2 regions of the Acinetobacter sp. 24-47-47 genome follow, and region 1 is predicted to be linked to the other one. Evidence: predicted binding sites of a transcription regulator. Region 1 holds the regulator's gene; the other holds the start of a gene.

Region 1 (8,282 bases):
TAGTCGAATGCAATGGTCAATCGGTAGCTAAACTCTCTGATAGTCCAGGAAAAACGATGACTGATAATGATACCTTCCTCGCATATTTGCGTCAGGTATTTGATGTTGAGTCTCCTTAATCATAATTTCCCTTTTCTGATTTTTTGCTAATACCATGCAAAAAATCAGAATAATTTTGAAAAAGTCTTGTGCTAAGATTTGAACAAGGCCAATAGAACTATTCAATAAATATGACCACTAACGCTTTTGATTTCGGTCTGCTCATTGAAGCAGAACAACTTGTTCCTCATTTAGGAAGTGAAAAGTTACGTATTGTTGATTTGACCCGAAGTTCGGTCTATGAGCAATTACATATTCCGCATGCTATACATCTGAAGCCAAAATTTTTAGTGCGCCAAGAGGAACAAACTACGGGTTTATTGCCTGATGATGAAGGGCTTCAGCAGCTAGTCGAGATATTAAACATATCACCTGAGCATCATGTCGTGGTCTATGATGATGAAGGTGGGGCATGGGCTGGTCGACTGATCTGGAATCTACACTGTATGGGTTTTTATAACACCAGTTTATTAAATGGTGGTATTCATGCATGGTTAGGCGCCAACTATCCTACTTCTTCAGAAGTTGAAGAGGTTCAGCCAGTCACATGTCTTTTTCAAGTTAAGACATCCAATGTTGATCAACACCGTATTGATTATTCAACTTTAATAAAAAAAATTGAAAATAAAACTTGCCAAGTATGGGACTGCCGAACGGCTGAGGAGTATACCGGGCAACGTCTCGCGGCACGTCGTGGTGGACATATTCCAACGGCTAGACATTTTGAGTGGAGTACTGCACTTAATCGTCAAAATCATTTAAAATTGCACCCCTTAGAACGCACGCAACAACGTTTAGAACAATTGGGCTTTCAATTTGATCAGCCAGTCGTCGTATATTGTCAGTCTCATCACCGTTCAGGTTTAGCTTACATTATTGGTCGATTACTGGGTTGGGATATCCAAGCTTATGATGGTGCGTGGAGCGAGTGGGGCAACCGCCTCGACAGTCCAATCATTACTGGAGAGTCACCTGAGTGAGTCTGACAAATTTAAAAAAGAAACTATTTATTCAAGCGCAGCAAATCGTCCCGCAACAAAAACTCAGCCGTTTGGTGGGTAAAGTCGCAGCTAGTGAAAACCCAGTATTAAAGAATGTTGTCATTCAAGCATTTAAAGCAAAATATGGCATTGATATGTCAATTGCTGAGCAACAAAATGCCTTGAAATTTAAATCCTTTAATGAGTTTTTCACTCGCTCTTTGAAAACAGGCGTTCGTTTAATTGATCCTAATCCTAAAAGTGTCGTGTCACCTGCAGACGGTGCAATTTCACAATTAGGTAAAATCAATGAGGGCGATATTTTTCAGGCAAAAGGTCAAAGCTTTTCAGTTGAAAAGTTAATTGGTGATCCTCAATTGGCAGCACCATTCAAAAATGGTGAATTTGCAACAGTGTACTTATCACCGCGTGATTATCATCGTGTGCATATGCCTTATTCTGGTACATTGACTGAAACTTTATATATTCCAGGTGAATTATTTTCAGTCAACCAAACTACAGCTGAAAATATTCCGGGTTTGTTTGCACGTAATGAACGAATGGTATGTTTATTCGATACTGATATTGGTCGTATGGCTGTTGTTTTAGTTGGCGCAATGATTGTTGCTGGAATTGAAACTGTTGCGACAGGTAAAGTAAAACCAACAGGTCGCTTAGAGCTGAACCATCATGCGATGAAACTTGAAAAAGGTGATGAGCTCGGACGTTTTTATTTGGGTTCAACGGCTGTAGTTTTGTTTGAGAAAGATAAAATGCAATGGGACCAAGCATTTAAGGCGAACTCAACTGTAGTAATGGGTGAAGCGTTGGGTCATCTTATTTGAGTATATCTTTTGAATAAGAAAAGCGCCTAAGGCGCTTTTTTTATTCGTGCATTTTATACAAGCGTTCTTTGGGAAACACGGCAATAAATGTAGAGCCTTCGTTTTCTTTCGACTCGATTTCAATATGTGCGCCATGTTGCATAAGTACGTGCTTAACGATGGCAAGGCCTAAACCAGTACCACCTGTTTGACGACTGCGTGCACTATCCACACGATAAAAACGCTCAGTTAAACGCGGTAAGTGTTTTGGATCAATTCCAATACCAGTATCCTGAACAGAAAAATAGCCACGTTCTCCATCATCATGCCAGCCGATGGTGATGGTGCCACCTTTCGGGGTGTACTTTATGGCATTGGTAATTAAGTTGCTAAATGCACTCGCCAATTCCATATCTGAACCAATTAAGTCACAGTGGCTGTCTATATCAAGGTTAAGTGTATGACCATAATCAATATTGTAAGCTTGCGCATCATCAAACAGATGGTTCATTAAACTTGGCATTTCGATAATTTGATTTTTCGCAATTTGTTTTTCATTTTCTAAACGAGACAAAAGCAAAAGATCATTGACCAATGCATTCATGCGTTTAGTTTGCGATTGCATTTGTTCAAAGGCACGTTTCCAGCGCGGATTGATATCTTCTTGATCTGTGAATGTTTCGATATACCCACTTAACACTGTGAGTGGTGTTCTTAATTCATGTGAAATATTGTCAACAAAATCTGAACGCATTTGCTCGAGATTTTTCATACGGGTAATGTCGTGCGCAACTAAGAGGCGACTTTCATTGCCAAAGCGAGTCAGTTTAATTTGCGCATACTTATTATCATGGTTCACCAATTTAATTTTTACACCATCTGGTGCTTGATGGGTATTATGAAAATACTCAATAAAATCAGGTTGGCGAATAATCGTGAGCAGGTTACGGCCACGATCAACAGCTTGAATCCCAAATAGTTTTTCCGCAGCAGGATTCCACCATTCGATTTGATGGGAATCATCCGTAAGAATAATCGCTTCTGATAAAGCTACGAGAGAAGATTGAGTTCGATCGATCAGTCCAACCATTTCAGACTGAACAATACGTTCTTGGCGTTGAGCCCGATATACATTGAACAGTAATGCCCCCCAGATTCCATTTAAATTTGGTGGTACATCGTAAGGACGATTCGAAATCCAATCATTGACTAAATATAATGAGCGTAATTGGATACCAAAAAATATGAGACAGGCAATGCCTAAGCATATCCAAAGATAGCCAATCCCTAACCCGATACAGCCCGCAATAATCAGTAGAAATACCAGTAAACGTAAGTCTTGCTTGGCAAAAGTCCATAAACTGCTATATAGAAACTTTTGATGTTCACGTGCCAATTCTGGGACGGGGTAGGGTTCGTACATAAAATCTAAATTAACCTAAAGCAACATCAGCTCGTGTTGAAAAACGATAGCCAGTACCACGCACAGTTTGAACATAACGGTCTGCACCATAAGGTTCGAGCACCTTACGTAAGCGACGGATATGGACGTCGATGGTTCTGTCTTCAATATACACATTTCCACCCCATACCTGATCAAGTAATTGAGCACGGGTATAGGCACGTTCTGGATGAGTCATAAAGAATGCCAATAGACGATATTCTGTTGGCCCCATATCAAGAATATTTTGATTATAGCTGACACGTTGGCTTACTGGGTCAAGAATTAAGCCATTTGCATCAATGGTTTTTTCGCCATTTAACGCATTTGCACGTCTTAACACCGCTTTAATACGGGATACCAACTCACGTGTTGAAAATGGTTTTGTCATATAGTCATCTGCTCCAGCATCAAGACCTTGAACTTTATGGTCTTCTTCGCCACGCGCAGTCAACATAATGACTGGAATTTCTGAAAGTGTTTCATCACGCTTAAGGCGACGACACAAATCTACGCCACTCACGCCACCCGGTAACATCCAGTCGAGTAGGATAAGCGCTGGACGTTGATCAACAATCATTTGATGTGCTTGTTTCGCATCTTCTGCTTCCAAGCATTGAAAGCCTGCCATATCTAAAGAAGTATGGATCATTTCCCGAATTGGGAGCTCGTCGTCGACAATTAAAATGTAGTCATCTTTCACAACGCAATATCCTATGATGAACGGTGAACCGTTTTATATTTATGACAGGCTTATTACAAAGATTAATTATGACAGTATCATTGCAAGATGGAAATCGAAGTTAAATATAGCAATGTTTTGTGACAATTAGGCTGATATTTTGTCTCATTGATATTTATTAATCTAAAATTAAATCAATATCTTAAATTTACTTACGATTTGTCACAATTTCTTCATCTTAATTTGATGCTACTTTTTCATTAGATCATTCAATAGGGCGAGAAAAACGGTTTTACATGCCTGAACGACCTCAGCACGTGGAAGTTTAAAACCACCTACTACCCAGCGAACAGCAACTTGAGTGACATAGCCATTTAGACCAGTTGCAATCAAGGAGATCTCTTTTTCAGTGAGATGGGTATGTGGCATCATTAATGTGACAAAGGCATGAATCATTCGGTCGAAACGGCCCATTGTTTCTTGAATGGTTGCATGATTATGAAGTTCTTGGACGAGCATTGCATCAATATAAATAATCCGAGCGGTACGCGGATCATCTTCTAAAAAACTAAAGAACGCATTTAGACCTGCATCAATCATGTTTAGAGGCTCAGGAGAGGCTTTCATAATAGCTTGCATTAATGTTTGTTGAAGCTTCTCAATCAGTTCTAAAAAGATCGTTTGGAATAAGTTTTCACTTTTCTTAAAAGATTCATAAAAGTAACGTTCAGTTAATTTCGCTTGTGTGCAAATATCTTTAACGGTTACTGAGAAAAAACCATGAGTTCCATATGCTTCAATACCCGCTTCAATAAGTTTCTCACGGCGTGCTTGTTTGCGTTCAGTTAAGGACATCCCTTTAAATTGACGCTCTTTTGCGGGAGGCTTTTCAATCGCTTGCTCGTGTTCTGATGGAGTGAGGTTCTCTGGGTTCATAGCAATTCGAGTCTTTTTATAAAAGTGTTATGCTGCGGTCAGTATAGAGTACTGATCAGCTAAAGATACTAAATTGGCCTATAGTAACAATAAAAATGGTCGATAGTTACATTGACAATAATAATTGTCAAAATTATAGTGAACATGAATGACCCAGATCAACGCTGTGGTGCATAAAAATCAAAAAAAGGATTCACAATGAAAAATTTTAAAAACAAAGTGGCTGCAATCACAGGTGCAGGTTCTGGTATTGGTCAACAACTTGCAGTGTTACTGGCTAAGCAAGGTTGTCATTTGTCTTTAAGTGACGTAAATGAAAAGGGCTTAGCAGAAACAGTTGAACTGACGAAGAATGCAAATGTACGAGTCACAACCAAGAAAGTAGATGTTGCGAATCGTGACGAAGTTAAAGCATGGGCGGCTGAAACTGTACAGAATCATGGTTCAGTGAACATGATTTTCAACAATGCTGGGGTGGCATTGGGTTCGACCGTTGAAGGCGCAACATACGAAGAGTTGGAATGGATTGTTAATATTAACTTTTGGGGTGTCGTGTACGGCACTAAAGAATTTTTACCGTATATTAAAAAAACAGGTGATGGACACATTATCAACATTTCAAGTTTATTCGGTTTAACTGCGCAACCCACTCAGTCTGCTTATAATGCAACTAAATTTGCTGTACGTGGTTTCACTGAATCTCTTCGTCAAGAGCTAGATATTGAAAATGTGGGTGTGAGCGCGCTGTGCGTACATCCAGGTGGCATTCGTACCAATATTGCGAAAGCTGCAAAAATGAATGACAGTTTAAAATCTTTGGGCATGAATCCACAGAAATCTGCACAGACATTTGATAAGTTATTACGTTGTCCACCTGAAGAAGCAGCGCGTCAAATTCTAGAAGCAGTACAAAAAGATCGCCGTCGTTTACTGATTGGCAACGATGCGAAAGTGATTGATTTGATGCAACGTGTGATGCCAACGGGCTATCAAAAAGTGACTGCATTTGCGACTAAAATGAGTAAACGTTTCGATTCTAAATAATCGTTAAAAAAACCCGCGTCATGCGGGTTTTTTATTTTCCTGATTTCTAATTTAAATCAGTACTTGGACAGTTTTCTTTTTCCAAACAAATTGATAATACAAACCTTGCATCACACATAAGCAAACGAAAGCCAAAGCATAGGCGTACCAGATTCCCGCCAGCCCCCACCATGTGCTAAATAGATAAGCTGCTGGGAGTTCTATACAAAGTATGGCCACTATATTGATGATCATTGGCATAGTGACAGTGCCACTTGCACGCATAATTGAGGCGAAAATAGCACTCGCGCCAAAAAATAAAATTGACCACAGCACAATAAACAATAATTGTTGCCCGAGTATCACAACTTTATCATCTGTAATAAATAATGCCATGAGATATTTTGAGAACAAATAAGCCAAGATTACGAGCCCGCCTGTAAAGACAAAATTCATGCCCAGTGCTGTTTTAGTTACACGTGATAAAGAATCCGCTTTACCTGCACCAATCGCTTGAGCCCCAAAAATAGAAGCGGCAATTGCGATAGACAGAGCAGGGAATTGGATATAGTTCAAAACCTGATTGACTGCGCCATAAGCAGCTGTTGCTTCTGAACCATAGCGATTGACCAAGCCGACAATGACTAAACCTGCCACAGAAGTCGTGACCATTTGAATGCCAGTAGGAACGCCAAGCCTGAGAATAATTTTGCTTAGTTCAGGATTGTGGCGTACATGTTTACACATTGCTAAATCTGGACGTAATGGATGATTTTTTTTATTTAAATAAACGTACAGAAAAATAAGCACGGCCAGATAACCCACAATCGTGGCGATGGCAGGTGCAATGATACCCAATTGAGGAAATCCAAAATATCCAGCGATGAGAACAGGGGTAATAAAGAGCCCAATTAAACTGGTCATTCCCAAAGCGATGAGAGGTGTAATGCTATCACCGACACCACGTAAGATAGAGGTATAAATAATATAAATAAAAAGGAGTGGGCTACCTGCTAACATCCATTGAACATAAGGCAAAGATAAATGCATGACACTTGGGTCTGTGCCCAAGGCCTCAAGAATGTGGCGTGCAGATAGAACACCTAAAATGGCAATAATCGTCCCGCCGATCAATGTCATAAAAATAGTAGAGCCGACAACCGCTCTTACTTTTTCTAAATTTTGTGCTCCCCACGCTTGACCAACCAATACCGTCGAGCCAGCCGAAAGCCCAATTACAAAAGCCAAGAGACAGAACAAAATAGGGAAGAAGACGGAAACAGCAGCAATTGCTTGAACGCCCATCATTTGCCCGACGAAGATCGTATTAATTGTGCCGGATAAATTTTGCAGGATATTGGTTGCAATCAGCGGAACTAAAAAAACTAAAAAAACTTTCCAGAAACCAGGTTCATCAATCGGCCGTAAGGTTCTCGCCATATATAAGTCTTATCCATTATTGTTTTCTATATCAACGGATTGACCTTAGCACCTTATCATTCAAATTGCTTTAGTAATAAAGTAATCCGTCTCGTCTCTTTTCGTTATTGTGATTGAACCTTCGTTAAAATTTCTCCTGCAAGATGCAAGGTTTCCTCTCGTTTTGCAAAACAGACCCGAATGAGCTTCAGATCTTGAGGTGGCTGTTGATAAAACACTGATATAGGAATCGCTACCAGTTTGTGTTGTTCTGCAAGATATTGGCACATTTCTATATCTGTGAGCTCAGGTCTTAGTGTACTGAAATCTAAGTTTTGAAAATAAGTTCCTGGTGACGGCACATATTGAAATTTTGAATGTTGAATTCCATGGATGAATAAGTCACGTTTAGCTTGATAAAAATTGGGGAGATCTAAAATATGTTCAGGATGTTGTTCGATGAATTGATTAAGCGCGATTTGAATCGGATGGACACCACAGAAATTGGCAAATTGATAAATTTGACGAAATACTTTCATCAGTGCCTGAGGTGCAACGCAATATCCAGTTTTCCAACCAGTAACATGAAACGTTTTTCCGAATGAACCAATCACAAAACTACGATCTCGAAGTTCAGGAAAACTAAGCGCAGAATAATGTTGTTGACCATCAAACACTAAATGTTCATAGACCTCGTCAGATAGTACACAAATGTTTTTATCCTGAATCAACTCGATCAGTTGTTGCCAATCTTGCTTGGACCAAATTGCACCTGAGGGATTATGTGGTGTATTTACAATGATTAATCGCGTTCGTTCATTTATTCGATCTTTCACCACATTCCAGTCAACATGGAAGTCTGGATGTACCAAGTTGAT
Region 2 (8,282 bases), 730 kb from region 1:
GAACTGAAGGAACAACCAGAATAAACCACCTGATAAACAGATTGTTGCTGGCAGTGTGAAAATCCACGCTGATAAGATTGTGCGAACCATTTGGAAGTTTAAGCCCGACTTATTCGCAACCATCGTACCTGCTACAGCAGAGTTTAAAACGTGTGTTGTTGACACTGGCATACCAAAGCCATCAGCAGCAGCAATCGTTGACATTGCAACTAACTCTGCAGACATCCCCTGACCATACGTCATGTGTTGTTTACCAATACGTTCACCAACGGTAACAACAATACGTTTCCAGCCTACCATCGTCCCTAGACCTAATGCCAATGCAGTCGCAACTTTCACCCATGTTGGAATGTATTGAAGGAATGAATCTAAGTTATCACGGTAGTTGTCCACTGTTTTTTCTTGCGCTTCAGTCATGGCAGGTAAAGCTTCTGCTTTATCTAAACGCTTGAATGCAGTCGTGCTGAGGTACATATCATTACGGAATTCAGCCACTTGATCTTCAGGAACATCTTTAATGGATGTGTAGCTTCCTACTTTTTCACCTAAATGATCCGTCAAGCTTGCCAAAGCTGGCACAACTTCAGGTGTGATTTCTTTGGTTTGGATATATGACGTGATAATTTGACGCGCTTTTTCATCTGGAATATCTTGGTGATTTGGATAAATCAAATCAGCAGTTTGAGCAGATAACTGACCAAACGTTTGGATATGTTGTTGATCTAGACTCTTGTTTAAAGAGTAAGCCAATGGCACGATCCCGATCAGAATCAACATAATCAGACCCATACCTTTTTGGCCATCATTTGAGCCGTGTGCAAAACTTACACCGGTACACGTGAAAATCAAAATGGCACGAATAAGTGGCGGCGGCGGTTTATTCCCTTCTGGTGGTTGGAATAATTCCACTTGTTTCTTAAAGATTTTTTTAACCAATAAGAACAATACAGCCGCAAATGCAAAACCGATTAATGGTGAGAATAAAAGTGCTTTACCCACTTTCATCACCTGTTCCATGTCTACACCTGACGCACCATTACCTGCGTTTAAGATGTAGTTCATGATGCCCACACCTAAAATCGAACCGATCAGAGTATGAGAGCTAGAAGCAGGGATACCGAGGAACCAAGTTCCTAGGTTCCATACGATTGCGGCAATCAACATGGCAAAGACCATGGCAAAACCAGCACCTGAACCGACGTTCATAATCAATTCAACAGGCAATAGCGCGATAATACCGTAGGCAACTGCACCACTTGCGACCATTACGCCAAGGAAGTTACAGAAGCCTGCCCACATTACAGCGACAGGTGCAGATAAAGCGTTGGTATAAATAACTGTTGCCACAGCATTGGCCGTGTCATGGAAACCGTTAACGAACTCGAAACCCAATGCGATAAACAATGCCGTGGCCAACATGATCACAGCATAAAGATTTAAAGCAGGCACATGAGATAAATCAGCAGCCAACTGAAAACCAATGTAAATCAAGGTTGAAACAATCAGTGTAAGGAACACTGGCATAAAGAATTTCGGCGTTGGCACGTGAACATTCGTCGACTGCATAGGCGTTGACGATTGTGCTGAATCTGAAACTGGAGTTTGATTAGAATTCATGCAAGCAGAGAAAGAGGATAAATATCCCCTCTATTGTTCAATTTAATTATTACAATTATATGACAAAGAGCTGTCATATAAGTCATCCAAACGATACTTATTTAAGAAAATTAAACTTTAAAAACAACCAATATTCAAAATTTAACAATAATAATCAGATAGTTAATACAAAACCCTCGCCTTTAATCTTTATTTCAATCGGCAATTAAATAGATGAAATAAAGATGACATCACTGTCACATTTGTTACAACGGCAGTTATTATTACATTAGATTATGACAACATGATGAAATATAGACAGTTTCAGTTTTGATAGGTTGATCATCGTAGTCGATGGATGAAATTCATCCTTAATTTTTTGGGAATAGGTTCATAAATTTTTATTTATCAGAAAAGTGGACGTAACTCTGCTAAAATATTGCACCATTATTTGTGCAGATTTTTGTGAGAGTCATTTGATGTCTACCCTCGCCACCTTAAAAGCGCTTCTTGCCAAACGTATCCTGATTATTGATGGTGCAATGGGTACCATGATCCAACGCCACAAATTGGAAGAAGCTGATTACCGTGGTGAACGTTTTGAGGATTGGGCCTACGACCTTAAGGGTAATAACGACTTATTGGTTCTAACTCAGCCACAGATTATTCAAGGCATTCATGAAGCTTATCTTGAAGCTGGTGCAGATATTATTGAAACCAACTCGTTCAATGGAACGCGTGTTTCAATGTCTGACTACCATATGGAAGATTTGGTTCCTGAGATTAACCGTGAAGCAGCTCGAATTGCCAAAGAAGCATGTAAAAAATACTCAACACCTGAAAAGCCACGTTTTGTCGCGGGTGTATTAGGACCAACGTCACGTACCACTTCAATTTCACCAAATGTAAATGATCCGGCATTCCGTAACATCACCTTTGATGAGTTAAAAGTTAACTATATAGAAGCGACTAAGGCATTGATTGAAGGTGGTGCAGATATCATCTTGATTGAAACGGTCTTCGATACCCTAAATGCCAAAGCTGCGATCTTTGCAGTGAAAGAAGTGTTTAAAGAAATTGGTTACGAACTGCCAATTATGATTTCGGGCACCATTACCGATGCATCTGGCCGTACACTCACAGGTCAAACCGCAGAAGCATTCTGGAACTCAATGCGCCATGCTGAGCCTTTATCGATTGGCTTTAACTGTGCACTGGGTGCAGATGCGATGCGTCCACACGTCAAAACCGTGTCTGACGTTGCGGATACTTTTGTTTCAGCGCATCCAAACGCAGGCTTACCAAATGCGTTTGGTGGTTATGATGAAACCCCTGAAGAAACTGCAGCATTTATTAAAGAATTCGCTGAAAGTGGTTTGATCAACATCACCGGTGGTTGTTGTGGTACGACGCCTGATCATATTCGTGCGATTGCGCAAGCAGTTGAAGGTATTGCGCCGCGTCAAATCCCTGAAATTGAACCTGCATGTCGTTTAAGTGGTTTAGAGCCATTTAACATCACTAAAGATTCATTATTCGTCAACGTCGGTGAACGTACCAACGTGACAGGTTCTAAAAAATTCCTTCGTTTAATTAAAGAAGGTAACTTCACCGAAGCTTTAGATGTGGCACGTCAACAAGTTGAAGCCGGTGCGCAAATCATCGACATCAACATGGATGAGGGGATGCTGGATTCGCAAGAAGCGATGGTGCATTTCCTGAATCTGATCGCGTCTGAGCCTGATATTTCACGTGTGCCAATCATGCTTGACTCTTCTAAATGGGAGATCATTGAAGCAGGTTTGAAATGCGTCCAAGGTAAAGCGGTTGTAAACTCAATTTCCTTAAAAGAAGGTTATGACGAGTTTGTAGAACGTGCTCGCCTCTGCCGTCAATACGGTGCAGCGGTGATTGTCATGGCGTTTGATGAAAACGGTCAGGCGGATACTGCTGAACGTAAAAAAGAAATCTGTAAGCGCTCTTATGATGTCTTAGTCAACGAAGTGGGTTTCCCATCTGAAGATATTATTTTTGACCCGAACGTGTTTGCGGTCGCAACAGGTATTGAAGAACACAACAACTACGGTGTGGACTTCATTGAAGCAACCGGTTGGATTAAACAAAACCTTCCAAATGCGATGGTGTCAGGCGGGATCTCAAACGTATCGTTCTCATTCCGTGGTAATGAGCCTGTTCGTGAAGCGATCCATGCGGTGTTCTTGTATCACGGCATTCAACAAGGCTTAACCATGGGGATCGTCAACGCAGGTCAGCTTGCAATTTATGATGATATCGATGCTGAGCTAAAAGAAGCGGTTGAAGATGTGGTACTGAACCGTAACCAAGGCGCAAGCGGTCAAGAAGCGACTGAAAAATTGCTAGCTGTTGCGGAAAAATATCGTGGTCAAGCGGGTGCGCAAAAGGCTGAAGAAAACCTTGAATGGCGCAATGAACCTGTAGAAAAACGTCTTGAATACGCGTTAGTTAAAGGTATTACGACTTATATCGATGAAGATACTGAAGAAGCACGTTTAAAATCAGCTCGTCCACTTGATGTGATCGAAGGTCCACTCATGGCAGGGATGAACGTGGTGGGTGACCTGTTCGGTGCCGGCAAAATGTTCTTACCACAAGTGGTGAAATCTGCACGTGTGATGAAACAAGCCGTGGCTTGGTTGAACCCATTTATTGAAGCAGAAAAAACCCAAGGCGAAGCCAAAGGTAAAATCTTGCTTGCTACTGTTAAAGGCGACGTACACGACATCGGTAAAAACATCGTGGGTGTGGTACTTGGCTGTAACGGTTATGACATCGTTGACCTTGGCGTGATGGTACCGTGTGAGAAAATCTTACAAACTGCGATTGATGAAAAAGTTGACATCATCGGTTTATCAGGTTTGATCACACCGTCATTGGATGAAATGGTTTTTGTTGCCAAAGAAATGCAACGTAAAGGTTTTAACATTCCATTGATGATTGGTGGTGCAACAACATCGAAAGCGCATACTGCCGTGAAAATTGCGCCGCAATATCACAATGATGGCGTGTACTACACGGCTGATGCCTCTCGTGCAGTCGGTGTTGCAACGCAACTTTTATCTGCTGATATGAAGCCTCAATTGGCAGCGGACTATGCAGCGGATTATGAAAAAATCCGTACACGTCTAGCGAATAAGCAACCGAAAGCTGCAAAACTGTCTTATGCTGAATCAGTTGAAAATGGCTTCAAAATTGACTTTGAAAAGCATGCACCTGTAAAACCAAACTTTATTGGTTCTGAAACATTCACCAACTATCCTTTAGAAACTTTGGTGGAATACTTCGACTGGACACCATTCTTTATTTCTTGGAGTTTGGCGGGTAAATACCCGAAAATCCTTGAAGATGAAGTTGTGGGTGAAGCTGCACGTGATTTGTTTGAACAAGCACAAGCGATGCTCAAAGACATCATCGAAAATAAACGTTTCGATGCACGCGCTACTTTCAGTCTTTACCCTGCCAACCGTGTTGCAGCAGACACTGTTGCGGTAACGGATGAAAATGGCAATGTGACGCATACCTTTGAGCATATTCGTCAGCAGTCTGACAAAGTCACAGGTAAAGCCAATTTCTCACTGGCTGATTTTGTTGCACCAAAAGACGTGGCTCAAGATTACTTGGGTGGTTTCACCGTTTCGATCTTTGGTGCAGAAGAGCTTTCGCAAGAATATAAAGCCAAAGGTGATGACTATAACGCGATTATGGTTCAAGCCTTGGGTGACCGTTTTGCAGAAGCATTTGCAGAACACTTGCACCAACGTATTCGTAAAGAGTTTTGGGGCTACCAAGCCGATGAACAGCTTTCTAATGAAGAATTGATCAAAGAGAAGTATGTGGGTATTCGTCCTGCACCGGGCTACCCTGCTTGTCCTGAACATTCTGAAAAAGCACCGCTGTTTGATTGGTTAGGTACGACTGATAAGATCGGAACTTACTTAACCAGTAGCTTTGCAATGTGGCCACCTTCATCAGTGAGCGGTTTCTACTATGCAAACCCTGAAACGGAATACTTTAACGTGGGTAAAATCTCTGGCGATCAGTTGGAAGATTATGCGAAGCGTAAAGGTTGGACGTTAGATGAGGCGAAACGTTGGTTAGCGCCGAATTTGGATGATTCTGTGGTTTAATTGATTATCTGAATACTTTTGAATCCCCCTAAATCCCCCTTTTTCAAAGGGGGACTTTCGCGTATCAAATGGATTACGTTACGGCTCCTCCCTTTTTTAAAGGGAGGTTGGGAGGGATTAGATATAGAAAATAATATTTATTTTTAATATATTAGATCAAAAAATTACACTAAAAATTTTATGAAAAATTATATCGGATATTTATCTTACGAAAACATCCAAAATATTCCTAGTAAACATGTGCCTACACATGAGTTTATCTTCTTCCTACATGATCAATGTGCAAGTTTGTTAGTGCAATATGAACAAAGCAACATCAATGAAATTGGTATAGATAAAATAGTAGAGGCATACTCAGAGAAGTTTCCAGATCATAACTCAGATATAATTGAAATATTACAATTTTGTAGGGATGGAGGATTTGATACTCCCTATTATCATTTCCTAATTTCGAAAATTTTACTGGGACTAGCAAGTGATCTACTGCATTTTACGTATGAAGCATTAAAATCTTTCGAAAAAAGAAAGTTTGCCGTTGCCTATAGCCTACTAAGAAAACCATTTAAAGAAAATTTAATATTCATCTGTCAGCTCTTTAATAATTATGAGAACTTTATAGAGCTTTTTGAACAGGAGACGGATAAATCTTTAAATAATATCTCTCAATCAAAAAGACTATCCATATTTCAAGAAACAATATCAAATCTATCTTATTCTGAACTTTTTGATGCAACCTTAATTGAAGAAATGATCTTTTCAAAACAACACCCTTTGGGTTTAGAGATATCATGCCAAAAAGCAACACATCTGATCACTTCTCAAGGAGCATACTTAAAAACTGGAAGAATGTTCATTAACTCAATTTTCGAGGATCCAAATAATATTGACCAATACGAACCGCTTTATACTTCACTTCCCATAGTCATGATTTTTACTACTCACGTAATCCTAGAAACCTTCCAAAAATTAGCTCCATTAAATAAAAATACTTATCAACATATTACAATTAGTACTCTAGGTTGCTATGAAAATTTGTACATTGATGGAAGAAAGAGATTATTAACTAGAAGTTATGCAAAAGCATGTAAAGATTTTTTAGAATGTATCCATTGTGGAAAGCAAATTTTTCTAACAAAAGAAAACTCTTTAAGAATGTTCATGACGGGTATACTTATTTGTAATCACTGCCATCAAAATTCTGAGTTTCCCTTTTATTGGCTTTTATCAAAGTCTACTGCTACGTTTAAAAAAGATGAATCTGAAGATGATAATGCATGGAAAGATACGATTCTTTCCCGAATGTTTAAATCTGAAAAAGATGAAAATATATAATCCCTCCTAACCTCCCTTTGAAAAAGGTGAGAAACTACGTTTCGCAAGAGGGGGATTCCTGCTGAATAAATTGAAAAATTGTATCCACTACCTCATTAATCCGCCCCATCACTTGCCTATTATCAAACCTTAAAACTTTTAACCCCAACTGAGCCAAAGCTTCATCCCGAATCCGATCTGCTTCTAAACCATCTTCCGTAAAATGCTGACTACCATCACACTCAATCACTAAATTGGCAGCAGGACAGTAAAATCTACGATGTAATTTAAGATTGGCTTTTGCCGATAAAACTGCAAACCTAAAATTTGCTTATTACGAAGTCGTGACCATAACAGCTTTTCAGCATCAGTCATGTTATTGCGTAAAACACGTGAGGCTTGTTTTAAGTTTTTATTGTAGGGCTTCATTTTTATTCTCTTTTTTAAAATCTCCCCTAGCCCTGAGCAATATATGGCGCAAGGGAAAAGAGGGAAATTTCACGCATCTAAAACCGCAATCAAATTCGCGCAAGTTCCCCTGAGCGAGACTTAAGCACTGCTTTATGTAGAAGCGCAAGAAAGGGGGATTTAGGGGGATTCTTTTCATCAATATATACATCAAAATCCGCCCCCTTTTCTAACCACCCGCCCCCCAAATCATCCGTTTTAACATTTTTAGATCAGCAAACCTTTCAACTTTAGTGAATAATTAATACTTATTAATGAAATTACCAAAAGTTTGATATTTCCATGAAAAAACTCATCAACCACCCTGAAAACTTGGTTGTCGACATGTGCAAAGGCTTTGTCTTGGCACACCCAGAACTTGCATTCACTGAGTCTCACAAAATCATTTCAAGAAAAGAAAAACACAATAATGTTGCTCTCATCAGTGGTGGTGGTTGCGGGCACGAACCTGCACATGCGGGCTTTGTCGGTAAAGGCATGTTAGACGCTGCGGTATGTGGCGATGTCTTTGCATCGCCTTCACAAATTCAAGTCTATAAAGCACTACAACACGTCGCAACTGACAAAGGCGTGCTGATGATCATCAAAAACTATTCTGGTGATATGATGAATTTCCAGAACGGTGCAGCTTTAGCAACTGAAGATGGCATCAAGGTCGACTACGTCAAAGTGGCAGATGATATTGCAGTCAAAGATAGTTTATATACCGTCGGACGTCGTGGTGTCGCAGGCACAATCTTT

The links. The regulator PhoB, encoded in region 1, activates phosphate uptake and scavenging genes when phosphate is short. The targets are predictions, from matches to a motif close to TGTCATNAANCTGTCATAA.
Region 2: a site for PhoB is predicted at 1,891-1,909, ahead of AC1M9E_RS10395 (inorganic phosphate transporter). Genes of this name have one in related genera too.

Annotation. Positions count from the first base shown of each region.
Region 1 covers NZ_CM173216.1:2,955,164-2,963,445, reverse strand. Annotated here, with positions in the region: gene pncB (nicotinate phosphoribosyltransferase) at 1-119, shown strand, start outside; gene AC1M9E_RS13955 (sulfurtransferase) at 231-1,079, shown strand; gene asd (archaetidylserine decarboxylase) at 1,076-1,924, shown strand; gene phoR (phosphate regulon sensor histidine kinase PhoR) at 1,965-3,326, opposite strand; gene phoB (phosphate regulon transcriptional regulator PhoB) at 3,337-4,047, opposite strand; gene AC1M9E_RS13935 (TetR/AcrR family transcriptional regulator) at 4,276-4,962, opposite strand; gene AC1M9E_RS13930 (SDR family NAD(P)-dependent oxidoreductase) at 5,161-6,006, shown strand; gene AC1M9E_RS13925 (MATE family efflux transporter) at 6,058-7,425, opposite strand; gene AC1M9E_RS13920 (methionine aminotransferase) at 7,530-8,282, opposite strand, start outside.
Region 2 covers NZ_CM173216.1:2,222,479-2,230,760, forward strand. Annotated here, with positions in the region: gene AC1M9E_RS10395 (inorganic phosphate transporter) at 1-1,617, opposite strand, end outside; gene metH (methionine synthase) at 2,076-5,762, shown strand; gene AC1M9E_RS10405 (hypothetical protein) at 5,943-7,094, shown strand; partial or broken gene AC1M9E_RS10410 (endonuclease domain-containing protein) at 7,129-7,502, opposite strand; gene dhaK (dihydroxyacetone kinase subunit DhaK) at 7,824-8,282, shown strand, end outside.